DNA from 2 places in the Clostridium sp. LIBA-8553 genome. Region 2 is predicted to be linked to the other one. Evidence: riboswitches for the same ligand, from Rfam matches in the RefSeq annotation. Region 2 holds a riboswitch; the other holds the start of a gene.
What was found. A riboswitch is a leader RNA that binds a small molecule or an ion and turns the genes downstream of it on or off. The one in region 2 is predicted to bind lysine.
Positions count from the first base shown of each region.

Region 1 (8,165 bases), 1.7 Mb from region 2:
GAAATCACAAGATAGAATCGAAAAATTCGGTGCAACTATGAAAACTGGTAGAACAATAATCAACATGCCATCAACTCAAGGAGCTATCGGAGACATATACAACTTTAAGCTAGCACCATCATTAACATTAGGTTGCGGATCATGGGGTGGAAACTCAGTTTCAGAAAACGTTGGTCCTAAGCACTTATTAAACATTAAGAGTGTAGCTGAAAGGAGAGAAAATATGCTTTGGTTCAGAGTTCCAGAAAAAGTTTACTTCAAATATGGTGCTTTAGGAGTTGCTCTTAGAGAATTAAAAGATTTAAACAAGAAAAAAGTATTTATAGTAACAGACAACGTACTAGCTAGCCTAGGATATGTTGATAAAATAACAAATGTTTTAGAAGAAATAGGTGTAGATTTCAGAGTATTCTCAGAAGTTACTCCAGACCCAACTTTAGCATGTGCTAAAAAAGGTGCTGAAGCAATGAGAAGCTACCAACCAGATACAATCATAGCTCTTGGTGGAGGTTCACCAATGGACGCTGCTAAGATCATGTGGGTAATGTATGAGCATCCAGAAGTTGCTTTCGAAGATTTAGCAATGAGATTCATGGATATCAGAAAGAGAGTATACCCATTCCCAACTATGGGTCAAAAAGCTATGATGATCTCAGTTCCAACATCAGCTGGTACTGGTTCAGAAGTAACACCATTCGCAGTTATAACTGACGAAGAATCAGGAGTAAAATATCCATTAGCAGACTACGAATTAACTCCAGATATGGCTATCATAGACGCTGAACTTATGATGAACATGCCAAAAGGATTAACAGCTGCATCAGGTATTGACGCATTAACTCATGCTTTAGAAGCTTACGTTTCAGTTTTAGCATCAGAATACACTAACGGATTAGCTCTAGAAGCTATAAGATTAATATTCAAATACTTACCTCAAGCATACAATGAGGGAACTACAAACATAAAAGCAAGAGAAAAAATGGCTCATGCTTCAACAATGGCTGGTATGGCATTCGCTAACGCATTCTTAGGAGTATGTCACTCAATGGCACACAAATTAGGATCAGAGCACCATATAGCTCATGGAGTTGCTAACGGAATCTTAATAGACCAAGTAATAAGATTCAATGCTGTTGACAACCCAAGAAAACAAGCTGCATTCCCACAATACAAATATCCAAATGCTAAATGGAGATATGCAGTAGTTGCTGACTACTTAGGATTAGGTGGAAAGAACGAAGAAGAAAAAGTTAATAACTTAATCAAAGCTATAGATGAACTTAAGAAGAAAGTTGGAATACCTGCAACAATAGCTGATTGCGGAGTTTCAAAAGAAGCATTCTACGCTACATTAGAAAAAATGAGTGAAGATGCATTCGACGATCAATGTACAGGTGCTAACCCAAGATACCCATTAATCAGTGAAATCAAGCAAATGTACATCAACGCTTTCGAAGGTAAAAAAGATAGAGTTTAATAGCTTTGAAGTAAGATAATAATAAATACTCACTAGTTAATCTAGTGAGTATTTTTTTGATTTAAGTAAAAAATAATAAGATGTATTATTTATTATAAGATTTTAAACCTTATATATGATAAAATTTAATAAATAGGAATTGGAGGGATTAAAATGAAAAACTTAGTTTTTATTAAAAACAGAGAGAATTTATTAAAAAAACTAGATGATAATTCATTATTAGTTTTATTTGCAGGCGAAGCAAAAAGAAAAACAGCAGATGAATATTTTCCATTTACTCCAAACAGAAATTTTTACTACTTAACAGGAGTAGATGAAGAAAAGCATATATTAATGATTAAAAAAGTAGACGGAATAGTTGACGAAGTTCTTTATATATTAAAGCCAAATTTAGAGCAAGAAAGATGGACTGGAAAGACTATAAGAGATTATGAAGCTAAAGAAGTTTCAGGTATAGAAAATATAAAATTCTTAGATGATTTTCAAAGTGATTTAAATATGATTTTTACTAATGGAATTGCAGAAGCTCTTTATTTAGATTTAGAAAGAGTATCATTTGATGAAGAAATGAGTAAAAGTCAAAGATTTGCAAAAGATATTAAGGAAAAATATCCTCAAGTAACTATAAAGGATGCTTATGGATATATAGCTGCTTTAAGACAAATTAAATGTAAAGAGGAAGTAGAAGAAATAAAAAAGGCTGCAGATATAACAGCAAAAGGTGTAGAGCTTTTAATGAAAGAATGTAAGCCTGGAATGAAAGAATATGAACTAGAAGCATATTTCGATTTCTATTTAAAACAACATGGAGTTAAGGATTATGCTTTTAAAACAATAGCAGCGGCTGGTGTTAATGCGGCTACTTTACACTATGTAGATAATAATAGTGAGATAAAAGATGGAGATTTAATTCTTTTTGATTTAGGAGCTCAAGTAAATTATTATAATGGAGATATTTCTAGAACATTCCCTGCTAATGGTAAGTTTACAGATAGACAAAGAGAAGTTTATGAAGAAGTTTTAAAAGTAAATGAAGAGATAATAAATTCTGTTAGATCTGGAATAGGATTTTTTGAATTAAATGAAAAAGCGAATAATCTTTTAGCAGAAGCTTGTATTAGATTAGGTCTTATAGAAGATAAAAAAGATTTTAGAAAGTATTATTTTCATTCTATAGGGCATAGTTTAGGACTTGACACTCATGATGTTGGTAAGAGAAACATAATACTTGAAGAAGGTATGGTTTATACTGTAGAGCCAGGTCTATACATAGAAGAAGAGGGTATAGGCATAAGAATAGAAGATGATGTTTTAGTAACTAAAGATGGTTGTGAAGTTCTAACAAAGGATTGCATTAAATCTGTAGAAGATATAGAAAACTTTATGAGAAATAGATAATTTAGAATTAATATTACTTTAAGAATAATAAGCTTTAAATTTGAAAAAATTAAGAGTAGAATTAAATAAAATTTTTATAGAGAAAACTATGGTTTAGGAGATGATTTCATGATAAATGAATTAAAAAAAGTTATGTTAGCTGGAGTTGGAACTGCTGCTACTGCTTATGAAAAGGCAGATTCTTTTATATCAGATATGGTTTCAAAAGGTAAAATTACTGTTGAAGATGGAAAAGTTTTATCAGAAGAGTTAAAAAGGAATATACAAGAAAAAACTACAGAAGCAACTAATGAAATAACAAGCAAATTAGAAAAAATGAAGCCTTTCACAAAGGAAGATTTTAAGACTATGTTTGATGAAGCTAATAAAGATACTTTAGAAGAAATAAATAAATTAAGAGAAAGAGTAGCCGTATTAGAAGCTAAAGTAAAAGAAAAAGAAAGTTAGGGTATAAAAAATAAATAAAACTCTATAAAGTATTTAGGAAATTATGAGTAAATTGTTATAGCCATAGAGAAAATGGCTTAAATGAAAATATTGAATTCTTTTAATATACTTTATGGAGTTTTTAATCTTGTTAATAAATAGAGTAATTTTAATTCTTTAGACATAGGGGGTGAGTTTATGAGTAAAAGACAGGGTGTACAAAGGTTACGAGAAATTGTGAGAGTTTTTACTTACTATGGTTTTGACTTTTTAGTTTCTAGCAAATTGCCTAAAAGTAAAAAGATTGAGCCTAGACCACAAGCATTTAGAGAGGCACTTGAGGAGTTGGGAGCAACTTTTGTTAAGATTGGACAAATATTAAGTACAAGACCAGATTTACTTCCTAAAGCTTATATTAAGGAGTTAGAAAAGCTTCAAGACAGTAATGAAATAACGGATTTTAATAAGGTTAAAGAAATATTTTACGAGTCCTTTGGGACTGATATAAATACATATTTTTTAGAATTTAGTGAAACTCCATTAGCTTCAGCTTCAATTGCTCAGGTTCATAAAGCCAAGTTAAGAGATGGGAAAGATGTAGTTGTTAAGGTTCAACATTATAAAATTGATGAGAAGATGAAGCTAGATTTAAGCATACTAAGAAGATTAAGCAGATTTACATCCTCTCATGTATCAAATACATTAATTAATCCTTTTGAGGCTTTCAAGGAAATTGAAGATGCTACATTAAATGAGCTTGATTTTGTGAAAGAGGCTAAGAATACAGAAAGATTTCACGATTTAAATAAGGATGTGGCTTGTGTTGGAGTTCCAAGAGTTATAGATAGACTTACTTCCAAGAAAATTTTGACTATGGAATACATAGATGGATGCAAAATAACTGATTTTGATGTTTTAGAAAGTGAAGGATATCAATGTGAAGATATTGCTAATAAGCTTGCAAATTCTTTTTTTAAACAAGTTCTTGAAGACGGATTCTTCCATGGAGATCCTCATCCGGGAAATTTATTTATTAAAGATGGAAAAATATATTTTATAGATTTTGGATTGGTTGGAGAATTAGATTCTAATATAAAAAGATGGCTTAACAAGGCTATGACGGCTATGGCTTTAGAGGATATTGATACTTTGGTTGATTTTGTAAATGCTATAGGAATAAAAAAAGGGCCAGTTAAAAATTCAGTTTTATATGAAGATTTAAATAATATAGTTTTAAAATATATAAATGCATCCTTAAAAAGTATAAAAATATCCGACTTGTTTAAAGAAATATTCGAGATATCAGGAAGAAATAATATTCAGTTTCCTAGAGAAATGACTACTCTTGTGAGGTCAATTGTTATATTAGAAGGTGTTGTTAGTAAGATTGATCCTGATTTAGAAATTATGGAGTGTATTTTTCCTTATATAAAGGAAAGAAATAAAGAAGAAATTTTAAAAAGTTTAAATAAAGATAAAATCATAATGGGAACTTATAAATTTGCATCAAAAAGTTTGGAAGTTCCAACTAAGTTCTCAGAGCTTGTAGATAGTTTAACTAAAGGAAGAGCTAAATTACAAATTGAAATGAAAGGCTTAGATAGGCCTCTTGCAGATTTAAATAGAATGGTGAATAGAATAGCATTTGCTTTAATTGTAGGATGCATGGTAATAGGCTCATCGTTAATAGTTAATGCTAAAACAGGACCAACTTTTCAGGGTGTTCCTATTTTAGGATTAATAGGCTTTGTAGTAGCAGGAATATTAGGTTTGTGGTTATTGATTTCTATAATAAAATCAGGATTTTTTTAATAAATAGTTAATAAACTTCTTAAATACTTGAAAAAAATATATTTATACTGTATAAATGTATACAATATAATAATTAGAAAAGTGAATAGTTTTAAAAGAGGTAGAGGCGCGAGAAATCAAGAGTACTAATATGGAGTTAAGCAACGTAGAAGTATTAGAAAAGGGATTATCGCCGAAGTTTTTAGCTAAAGCTTTGATGCTAAATGCTGGGGTTGTATAAAATATATACAACACTGTCACAGAAAAATTGTGAAGTGCTATCATCTTAGGGAATTGTATTTAGTAATGATTAATTTGTTTGAAAAATAAATTTTGTAATTATTAAGGCCTTAGGTTGATTAAGCCTAAGGTCTTTTTTTATATTTAGAGATAAGTAATTCTTAAAAAGAATGCCTCTTTAAATTAATTCACTAAGTATTTAAGGGGGATTTAAAAATGAGAAATAGAACAAGATTTCAAGTGTTTTTAGCAGTTTTTGTTATGACAATGCTATGTTCAACTTTAGTTTTCGCTACAGAAGACGTTGCAGCTGTAAATTCAGCAAAATTTGGATTATGGACAGTATTACCACCATTAGTTTCAATTGTTCTAGCTTTTATAACTAAGAATGTTATAGTTTCTTTATTTATAGGAACGATGACGGGATGTATAATGCTTCAATTGAATGGATTTAATATACTTACAGCTCTGACACAAGGATTTATAGATTTTACTTATAGAGCTTTAAATTCTTTAGCAGATCCTTGGAATGCAGGAATCATTCTTCAGGTTTTAGTTATTGGAGGGGTAATTCATTTAGTAGCTAAAATGGGTGGTGCAAAGGCTATAGCTGAGGCTTTAGCAAGAAAAGCTAAAACAGTTAAGAGTGCACAACTTACAACTTGGCTTTTAGGACTAGCAGTTTTCTTTGATGATTATGCTAACTCATTAATAGTAGGCCCAATAATGAGACCAGTTACAGATAAATTAGGAGTTTCAAGAGAAAAGTTAGCTTTTATTATAGATGCCACAGCAGCTCCAATTGCAGGTTTAGCTATAATATCAACTTGGATAGGATTAGAGGTAGGATTAATCGGTGATGCTTTAAAGAGTGTAGGAATAGAAGCCGATGGTTTTGGAGTATTTTTAGAAACAATACCATATAGATTTTATAACATATTAATTTTAGCTTTTGTTGTTATATCAGCTATTACTTTAAGAGAGTTTGGACCGATGCTTAAAGCTGAAAGAAGAGCTAGAAGAGGAGAAGTTTTATCAACAACAGAAACTTCATCAGATAGTGAAGATTTAGAACCTATAAAAGGAATCAAGTTAAGCATTTGGAATGCTATAATACCGATTGGTGTTTTAATAGGTTCATCTTTAGTAGGATTTTATTATAGTGGATGGGTCACTATAATGGGTGGAGAAGATTTAGCAATAATAGAACTTATGAATAACGCACCTTTAAGTTTTGCTGGAATACAAGCAGCATTCTCAAATGCTGATGCTTCGGTAGTCTTATTTCAATCAGCATTGTTAGCAACTATAGTTGCACTTGCATTAGGTGTGTGCAGAAAGATATTTACTATTTCAGAAGGTATAGGAATATGGGTTGAAGGAATGAAGGGACTTCTAATAACAGGAGTAATTCTTATATTAGCTTGGTCATTAAGCTCTGTAATTAAGGAGTTAGGAACAGCATCTTATTTAGTTGGAGTTTTATCAGATACGATACCAGCATTCTTATTACCTGCTATAATATTTATTTTAGGTTCAGTAATAGCCTTTGCAACAGGTACAGCCTATGGAACCATGGGAATACTAATGCCATTAGCAATTCCACTAGCTTTTGCTATAAATCCAGAATGGCAGTTTGTAATAGTTAGTACATCAGCTGTATTAACAGGAGCAATTTTTGGAGATCATTGTTCACCTATATCTGATACAACAATCCTTTCTTCAACAGGAGCGGGTTGTGATCATATAGAACACGTTAGAACACAAATATGGTATTCAATCTTTGTTGGAATAATAACTGTAGTATTTGGATATATACCGGCTGGTCTAGGATTAAGCTTCTGGATAGTCTTACCTATAGCTTTAATAGCTTTATTCATATTAACAATGATATTTGGTAAGAAGGTAGAACAAACTACTAGTAATAATTAAATATAAAAAAGAGAAGGCTATAACCTTCTCTTTTTTATATTGCAGCATATTTTTAATTGGTATCCTCTTCTGTTGTCTTTGAATAAGGATATACAAGTCTATTAACTAATATACCAATTATAACTCCAATAAATGTATCTAGAATTCTATTAAAAGCATAATTATATGAGCCAACTCCCTTTAAGCTGGTCATTATAGCAAATACAACGATACAAGCACTATTTACTGCACCTTTACAATTAAATAAGATACATAGATAGATAGCTATAGTGGTACCTATTGCTGTTAAAAGTGCATAAATAATAAAATGTTGTAAGTCTAATAGATTAAATATTGCTGTGAGAGTTAGTCCCACAACAGCACCTATAGAAGTTCCAAGCATTCTGTTTTTTCCCATTTTATAAGAGTTCTCAACAGTATCTTGCATACACATCATAGCTGCTATACAAGCAAAGAAGGCACTAGAACGGCCTAATAGTTCGAATACTATGATGCATAGAAATACTGAGAAAGATGTTTTAAGATTTCTAGCTCCTATAGTTTGCAGGTTAAAGTTAAACAAATATTTCACCCCTAAATCATATTAACTTTTCTTATTGTTTTCTAACTCTTTGACATCATTTTTTATTTCTGTCTCAAGTCTATTAATTTTTTCTTCTATGTTTTCTATATCTTTTTTTACCCTAACTTCATACTTGTATATATACTTATTTATTAATAGAGCTATTATTATACCTATAAAGGTATCTATAATTCTATCGACGGCATAAGCATATGGCGCTTTTCCATGCAGGTTTGTCATTATAGCTATCAATACTATGCATGCTATGGAAACAGATCCTTTTTTATTAAATACATTAAGTAAGTAAATAGTTAGCACTATTCCAACACCAGTTATTAA
Region 1 is NZ_CM173489.1:3,343,589-3,351,753, reverse strand. It holds gene adhE (bifunctional acetaldehyde-CoA/alcohol dehydrogenase) at 1-1,477, shown strand, start outside; gene AC2JAQ_RS15250 (aminopeptidase P family protein) at 1,631-2,875, shown strand; gene AC2JAQ_RS15245 (phasin family protein) at 2,984-3,322, shown strand; gene AC2JAQ_RS15240 (ABC1 kinase family protein) at 3,500-5,113, shown strand; lysine riboswitch at 5,207-5,381, shown strand; gene AC2JAQ_RS15235 (Na+/H+ antiporter NhaC family protein) at 5,549-7,264, shown strand; gene AC2JAQ_RS15230 (FUSC family protein) at 7,317-7,826, opposite strand; gene AC2JAQ_RS15225 (FUSC family protein) at 7,848-8,165, opposite strand, start outside.
Region 1: linked by a shared signal. The riboswitch ahead of AC2JAQ_RS15235 (Na+/H+ antiporter NhaC family protein) and the one ahead of AC2JAQ_RS07380 (amino acid permease) in region 2 are both predicted to bind lysine.

Region 2 (8,165 bases):
TATTGTGTTTGAAAAACAATTTTAAAAATGAATTTCTAGTTATGTTTTGACCTAATTTGCAATTTTGATTTTCGACTCAACTTTCTAAAATAAAATGTTACATATTAATTTTATAACCGTAATACTATGAGTAATACGTATATATGTATTACAACAATACAATTAAAACAAGTTATTTTAATTATGACCATTTTTCAAAATAATATACATGATAAACTAAAAAAACGTAATATTTATTACAACACAAATATATATTTAAATCTCTCACTATTCTAATATCGTTTTCAGATATTAAGATGATAATTAAAAGGAAGCTAACTATATTTTTTAGCTTCCTTTTAATTCTTATACTATAAAGATTTAATTATGATAATTCATCTAAGTTATTGTTTTCTTTTCCATCAGGAATACTTCTTAAATAAGCTTCACCTTTTTTAGAATGAGAAATTATAACACCATCAATCATTCCCTCTTCTGCAAGTTTTACACCCTCAGCTTTTGAAACAGTTTTTCCATTACTTAAAACGTAATCTGTAATTTCTCCATTACTATCCTTTTTTACTTTAACTATAGAATCTGACATAAATTATCACCTTCCTTTACTATTATTTTGCATGTATTTTCAAAAAATATTCTCTGTAAAAAAATATTTTTCTTTGTTATAATTATTATATAAAAGGTTTACATAAATGAGAGGTGATTATTTTGTATTTAGAAAAAATTATTAAAGCAAAAAAGAATATAGAAGATGTAGTTATAAAAACGCCTTTAATATACAGTGAGGTATTTTCAAAGAAATCTGGGAATCAAGTGTATATGAAATGTGAAAACTTACAATTAACAGGAGCTTATAAAATTAGAGGTGCATTAAATAAGATAAGAACCTTATCAGAGGAAGAAAAAGCAAGAGGTGTTGTATGCTCTTCCGCTGGGAATCATGCTCAAGGTGTAGCTTTTGCCGCCTCTCAAGCTAATGTAAAATCAACTATAGTAATGCCTAAAACCACTCCTCTATTAAAAATTCAATCTACAAAGGATTTAGGAGGAAATGTTGTCTTATCAGGATATGTATACGACGATGCTTTTAATGAAGCTAAAAGAATAGAACAAGAACAAGGTGCTTTATTTATCCATCCATTTAATGATATCGATATAATATGCGGTCAAGGTACTGTTGCTTTAGAAATCTTTGAAGATTTAAAAGATGTAGATGTTATTCTTTGCCCAATAGGCGGTGGTGGTCTTATAAGTGGAGTTACTTTAGCAGCTAAAGAATTAAACCCTAATGTGAAAATAATAGGAGTTCAAGCTAAAGGTGCTAATGCCATGGAACAAAGTTTTAAATCAGGCAAAATAGTCAATTTAGAATCTGTAGATACAATTGCAGATGGTATTGCTGTAAAGAGACCCGGTGATTTGACTTTTAATTTTATAAAAGAATATGTAGATGATATAATAACCGTTTCAGATCATGAAATAGTTGAAGCTTTCTTTACCTTAAGTGAAAAGCACAAACTTTTAGCAGAAGCTTCTGGTGCTGTTTCATTAGCAGCCTCTTCTAAGTTGAAATTTAAAGATAAGAATGTAGTATCAATAATAAGTGGTGGTAATATAGACATGGTTACCATAACTTCATTAATAAATAGTGCCTTAGTAGCTAAAGGTAGACTTTTTGGATTCAGTTTAGAAGTTCCTCATAAACCAGGACAAATTTTAAAAATCGCAAAAATTCTTGCTGATGTAAATGCTAATATAGTAAAACTTGAACATGATCATTTTAAAGCAATAGATGCTCTAAAAAATATGGTTATAGAAATAACATTAGAAACTAATGGACATTCTCACATTGAGGAAATTAAAAAGGCTCTAACTGATCAGAACTATGTAATTAAGCAAATTTATTAATATAAAAATAATAAACAAAAGAGATAGAATTTTAACTAATTAAAGTTTTATCTCTTTATTATTTAAAATGTTCTACTTCTCTACTCTACATATTAAATAAAAGCTAATAAAAAAGAGCCTATTTGAATAGACTCCTTTTTTGAAAGTGTATATTATTAAAAATTATCTCTACTTAAATCAACATCTTCTAATTTTATTAATTTAGTATGATATTTAAATTTGTAATAAAATAATAAAGCTAAGAATAAAGGAATTCCTATGTATGATGAAATTAATCCACCCCAGTCTATTCCATTTCTAACATCTAAATAAGCATATCCTTGCCCCAAAACAATTATGCCACATAATATTAAAGCAATTATAGGTCCAAGTGGGAATAATTTAGCTTTATAAACTAATTTACTCATATCTTTCCCTTGTGCCACATAAGCTCTTCTAAATCTATAGTGACATATTGCAATACCAAGCCATGCTATAAATCCTGATAAACCAGATGCTGCTACAAGCCATACATATACAGTATTCTCAGCATAAATGCCTGTTAAAAAACATAAACTAGCAATTATTGTTGTTACTATGATTGCATTAACCGGCACCCCTCTAGAATTTGTTTTTCCAAATATTTTTGGTGCCATTCCATTCTTAGCCATAGCATAAAGCATTCTACTTGATGCATACATTCCAGAGTTACCAGCTGATAAAACTGATGTAAGTATTATCGCATTCATAACTGATGCTGCACCAGCTAGTCCAATTTTTTCAAATACTACTGTGAAAGCACTTGTTTCTACTCCTGCTTGAGCATTAGGTACTAAAGCTCCGATTACTAAGATTGTTCCTAAGTAAAATAATAATATTCTCCAAAAGATTGTGTTAACAGCTTTAGGTACATTCTTTTCAGGGTTTTCACTTTCTCCAGCAGCAACCCCTACCAACTCAGTTCCTTGGAATGAGAAACCAGCTATTAAGAAAATCATAAATATAGATTTTGCTCCTCCAATAAATGGACCTCCATTAGCATAAAAGTTTTTAAAACCTACTTTTTCTCCACCAATTATTCCAAATATCATAAGCACACCTACTATTAAGAAAATAATAACAGTAGCTACTTTTACTGTTGCAAACCAGAATTCTGATTCTCCATAAGCTTTAGCAGACAATAAATTAAGACCTAATATAATTACTAAGAATAAAGCACTCCATACTATAGCTGGAACGTTTGGAAACCAGAATTTCATTAATAAAGAACCTGCAACCATTTCTGCTGCTATTGTTATAGCCCAGTTATACCAATAGTTCCAACCTAAGGCAAATCCGAAGGCTGGATCTACAAATTTTGTTGCATAAGTTCCAAAAGAACCTGTCTCTGGCATATATGTTGCCATTTCACCTAAGCTTGTACATAAGAAATAAACCATTATTCCTATTACTCCATAAGCCACAAAGGCTCCTCCAACGCCTGCTTGATGTAAAGTATCTCCCATTGCTAAGAAAATACCTGTACCTATGGCTCCTCCCATAGCAATCATACTAAGGTGTCTTGATTTCAACCCTCTTTTTAGATTAGTATTTTGTTCCTGACTCATTTTTAGTCCTCCTTATGGTTTTAATAATTAAGCCATAAGTGATAACTAAGTTTCGCTAACAAAAGAAACCCTTAAGCGTGGTTTCATGCTTAAGGGTTTGTAAAGTCTTATACAATACTCTTCTTTCATGATAGCACACCACAAAATTAATTGTGACAGTGTTACATATATTATATGTAACCCCAACCTAATAGAATTAAAGCCTCTTCTAATGGTTTCGGCGATTCATCCTTTCACTTTGCTTCACAGTGCTTACCTCTGCAAAGATACTATTAATCATCGCGCCTCTATCTCAGTTATTCACTTTCTATTAATAATTATGATGTTAAATTCATAAATTGTCAATTATTTTTTCGTAACAATTAAATCCAATTTTAAAATTACACTTGTAAAAATAATATATTTTATAAGTAAAAATTAATAGTTAACCTTGACTTTAAATATTAATTATAGTAATATGTACTCATATTAAAAACATGTGTATTCAATAAAAATACAAAAGGGGGCTATTATGAAAAATTTATCTTTAATAAAAAGAATATTTTTTGCAATTATTTTAGGAATACTGATTGGGCTAGGTTGTTCCTATATAAATTTTGATATACCCGTTAGGGCGTTAATGACCTTCAATGGACTATTTGGAAACTTACTTAGTTTTTTAATACCACTTATAATAGTTGGATTTATAGTACCTGGAATTGCATCTTTAGGAAATAAATCAGGGAAAGGACTTTTAGTAACAACTTTAATCGCATATGCATCAACATTTTTAATAGGTATAATAACATTCTTTATAGGACGTTCATTACTTCCTAAATTTATAGTAAGTGCTTCTTTAAGCACTAGTTCTGTAAATGTTGAACCGTACTTTACAATTGACATACCTCCAATGTTTAGTGTTATGTCTGCCTTAGCTTTTGCATTCCTACTAGGTATAGGAATATCAAGAATAAAAAATAGTTACTTATTAAAAGTATCTGAAGAGTTTAATCATGTTGTTTCATTAACAATAAAAAATCTTTTAATACCATTAGTTCCAGTATATATTCTTTCAATATTTGCTAAATTAAGTTATAATGGTGAGATATTTACTACTTTAAAATCCTTTGGACTTGTTTACGTCGTTCTTTTCTCAATACAAGGAGCTTATTTATTAGTTCAATATATTTTATCTGGAACTATAAAGAAACAAAATCCATTTAAATTATTAAAAAATATGGTTCCTGCATATATGACAGCTTTAGGTACTCAATCATCAGCAGCTACAATTCCAGTCACTTTAAACTGCACTAAAGAAAATGGTGTTGATGAAGATGTTTCAGACTTTGTTATACCTTTATGCGCTACAATAAACTTAGCTGGTGATACTATAACTTTAGTACTTGCTTCTATGGCTGTAATGTATATGAAAGGACAAGTTCCAACATTATCACTTATGTTACCTTTCATAGTTATGTTAGGAGTGACTATGGTAGCAGCACCTGGAGTACCTGGTGGTGGCGTTATGGCTTCTCTAGGTTTACTTGAAAGTATGCTTGGATTTGGTAATGTGGAAAAATCATTAATGATAGCATTACACGCCGCACAAGATAGCTTTGGTACAGCAACAAACGTAACTGGTGATGGAGCTATAGCCATAATAGTAGAATCGATATTAAAAAGAACTAAAAACTCGAATCTTAAAATTGAAGAGGTTGAAAAAGACTTTCTTCCAGAGGCTAGCTGTAATTAAAAAAAAAATGACTATGAGAAATTCTCATAGTCATTTTTTATTTAATAATTATATTATTGCTTTTTGGGAATAACTGATCATATAAAGCATCAAATCCCTCATCAGCTAATACTACTTCAGTATCATCATTTACATAGAATTGATTCATAGTATTCATTATAAGCTCATATTTTTTTAGATTACCTTCCTCAAGTAAAACCTCATAAAGATATGCTAAGTGGTTTTGCATATACTCTTGCATACTCTTCATTTCTTCATCAGAAATTTTATTTTCCTTATGAAGCTTACTTACAGGTCCATTCTTAAAAATAAAATATGTTGAAGCTTTTGCTATTCTAGCAATATGTTCTTTAGTCTTATTATCCTTCATGTTTTTCACCTCTCTATATCTAACGTAATAATTATAAGATAAAAATACGTACTTTTCAATTTTTCTTATTTATACCAATAATATAGTTTTATTATCCTATTTTCACATTAAATTGTAAAAGATTTTATGTGTTTATTAAATATATTTGACATATTGATGAACAACTTGTATAATCATTTTGTTTGGTATTCTTTTAAGTTTTTAAATGCACATTAAATATTAAATTCACATTCAATAATACGATTCACAAAACTCAAAAACAAGGAGTGTATTAAAAATGAAAAAAGAAAAATTTATTCCTAAACTTATATTTTTCTTATTAGGAATGGCAATCATACAATTAGGTGTTGTAATATTCTTATTAAGTGGTGCAGGATCCGATCCTTTCACTGTATTTACTCAAGGACTTTCAAAAGCTTTAAGTGTTTCAACTGGAACAGCTAACATGATAATACTTGTTACTTTAGTTATTGGAATCTTTATTGTAGATAGAAAACAACTTAAACTTGGAACTTTTGTACTTGTTTTAGTAGTAGGACCTACTATAGATGCTATTATGGGATTATTACAAAAGGCTGGATTAGATACTTCACTTAGTAGTTTTAACTTACCTGTAAAATGTGTGATTGTAGCTTTAAGCTGTATAATAATAGCTATAGGATTCTCATTCTTAGTTAGTACTGAATTAGGAGTTGCACCAAACGATTTAGTTCCTCTTATAATAAGAGATAAAACTAATTTCCAATACCGTTGGATACGTATCGGCTTAGATTTAAGCTTCTTAGTAGTTGGTTATTTATTAGCTGGTGTTGTTGGTGTTGGTACAATAATAGCAGTTCTTTTCACAGGTCCGGCTATACAATTCTTTATGCCACCATGTGAAAAAATTGTACATAAATTCATAGGAAAAACTGCTGAAAAATAATAAAAAAAACAGTCCATATGGACTGTTTTTTTATATTTCTTGATATCTAGCTATAAGTTCTACTAATTCATCACAGAAAGCATCATATCTTTCTGTAGGATGTGTTACCGTTATTTTAATTTCTTCTCCAATTTCAACCTTCTTCTGATCAGGTGAAAAAGTAAAAGCTAATGCATCTTCTCTATTATATATCGGTTTTATAGTAACATGAAAATCTTCTCCTAAAATTTTCTTTCTTAATAATGTCATAATAATCACCTCACAATTTTATTATAACAATAAAAGAAAAACATGCCAATATTGGCATGTTTTATATAGTCTCAAAAAAAGCGTTTATCTTTTCTAATTCTCCATCTGCAAAAGTATAGTTACTTAATTCATCTTTATTTATCCATTTGTATTCAGTTATGTTTGCACCACAAGTAACCTTTTCTTTTAAAGATCCTGTAAATACTCTTAAACTTTCCTCTTCATTAATAGTAAAATCACATAATTCTTTTAAATCGAAAACTATAGTTTTTAAATCTTCTTTTATAGCCCTATTTGCACATTTTTCTGGAGTTTCTCTACCTTTTATTTTTCTGTCAAAAAGATACCATAAGTGTGCATCAGCTTTTTTACCTTTTCTTTTTGAAATTAAAATATTATTAAAATCATCCTTTATAAGGATAGAACAAAATTTAATGTTACCCATATAAGTCTCCCCTTTTACACATTTCGCTTTTTATATACATATTATAGCAAATTATTATATATTATTGTGCTATTTTAATATAAGTTTAAATAAAGTTTTCAATATTATTTAATGATCTTTATATTTAATTATTTTTAAACCTTTAACTTATCTTATATATATTCGATTGTTATATATTCAGTTGAAAAGCACCCTTTTATTTATGTGAATTATAATTCTAATTTAAATATTTTTATTCGTTGTATTACGTACTTTTTTAATAACTTAACAAAATATAAACCCCGTATTTTTAGGCATAATTACGAATGATATAATAAAAAAGGAATGCTCTAAGAGTGATTCCTTTTATTATTTATAATAGTTTTAAATTATTTATATCTAAGTCATAAGTAACATCTTTTCTTTCGACAATAACTTTAATTTTTTCTTTGATTTCGTCACATTCAAGTACCTTAGTTAAAAGTTCTCTTGTTGGATTAATTGCATATGGTATTCCAACACTTTTAAACATAGTAAAGTCACCTGAAGTATCTCCATAAGCATAGCTATTTTCTAAATCTATATTATATTTTTCTTTTAATTCTAAAATAGCTTTTTCTTTACTTTCTGAATCCCACATAGGTATTATGTCACCATTATATGTATTATTGTCATCAAGTTTGTATATAGTACCTTTGAAATCATTCATATTATATTTTTCTGACATCTCTTTTACAAGTTCATAAGGTGAACCAGAAATAGCTATTACTATATGTCCTTGTTCTTTATGCCATTTAATTCTTTCTCTAGTAAAGGTATATACTCTATCCCCTTTTTGCTCTATTACTTTTTTAGCTATGTATTCTATATGATGATTGCTTATACCTTTTATAGCTTCAGTATATATATCAACCATTTTAAGTAAGTATTCATCATAATCACCTTGTCTTTTATCCCATTTTATAAAAGCAGGA
Region 2 is NZ_CM173489.1:1,661,806-1,669,970, forward strand. It holds gene AC2JAQ_RS07370 (DUF3892 domain-containing protein) at 365-583, opposite strand; gene ilvA (threonine ammonia-lyase) at 706-1,905, shown strand; gene AC2JAQ_RS07380 (amino acid permease) at 2,061-3,491, opposite strand; lysine riboswitch at 3,615-3,789, opposite strand; gene AC2JAQ_RS07385 (dicarboxylate/amino acid:cation symporter) at 4,003-5,223, shown strand; gene AC2JAQ_RS07390 (hypothetical protein) at 5,261-5,593, opposite strand; gene AC2JAQ_RS07395 (YczE/YyaS/YitT family protein) at 5,871-6,518, shown strand; gene AC2JAQ_RS07400 (hypothetical protein) at 6,549-6,767, opposite strand; gene AC2JAQ_RS07405 (NUDIX domain-containing protein) at 6,829-7,212, opposite strand; gene AC2JAQ_RS07410 (HAD-IB family hydrolase) at 7,565-8,165, opposite strand, start outside.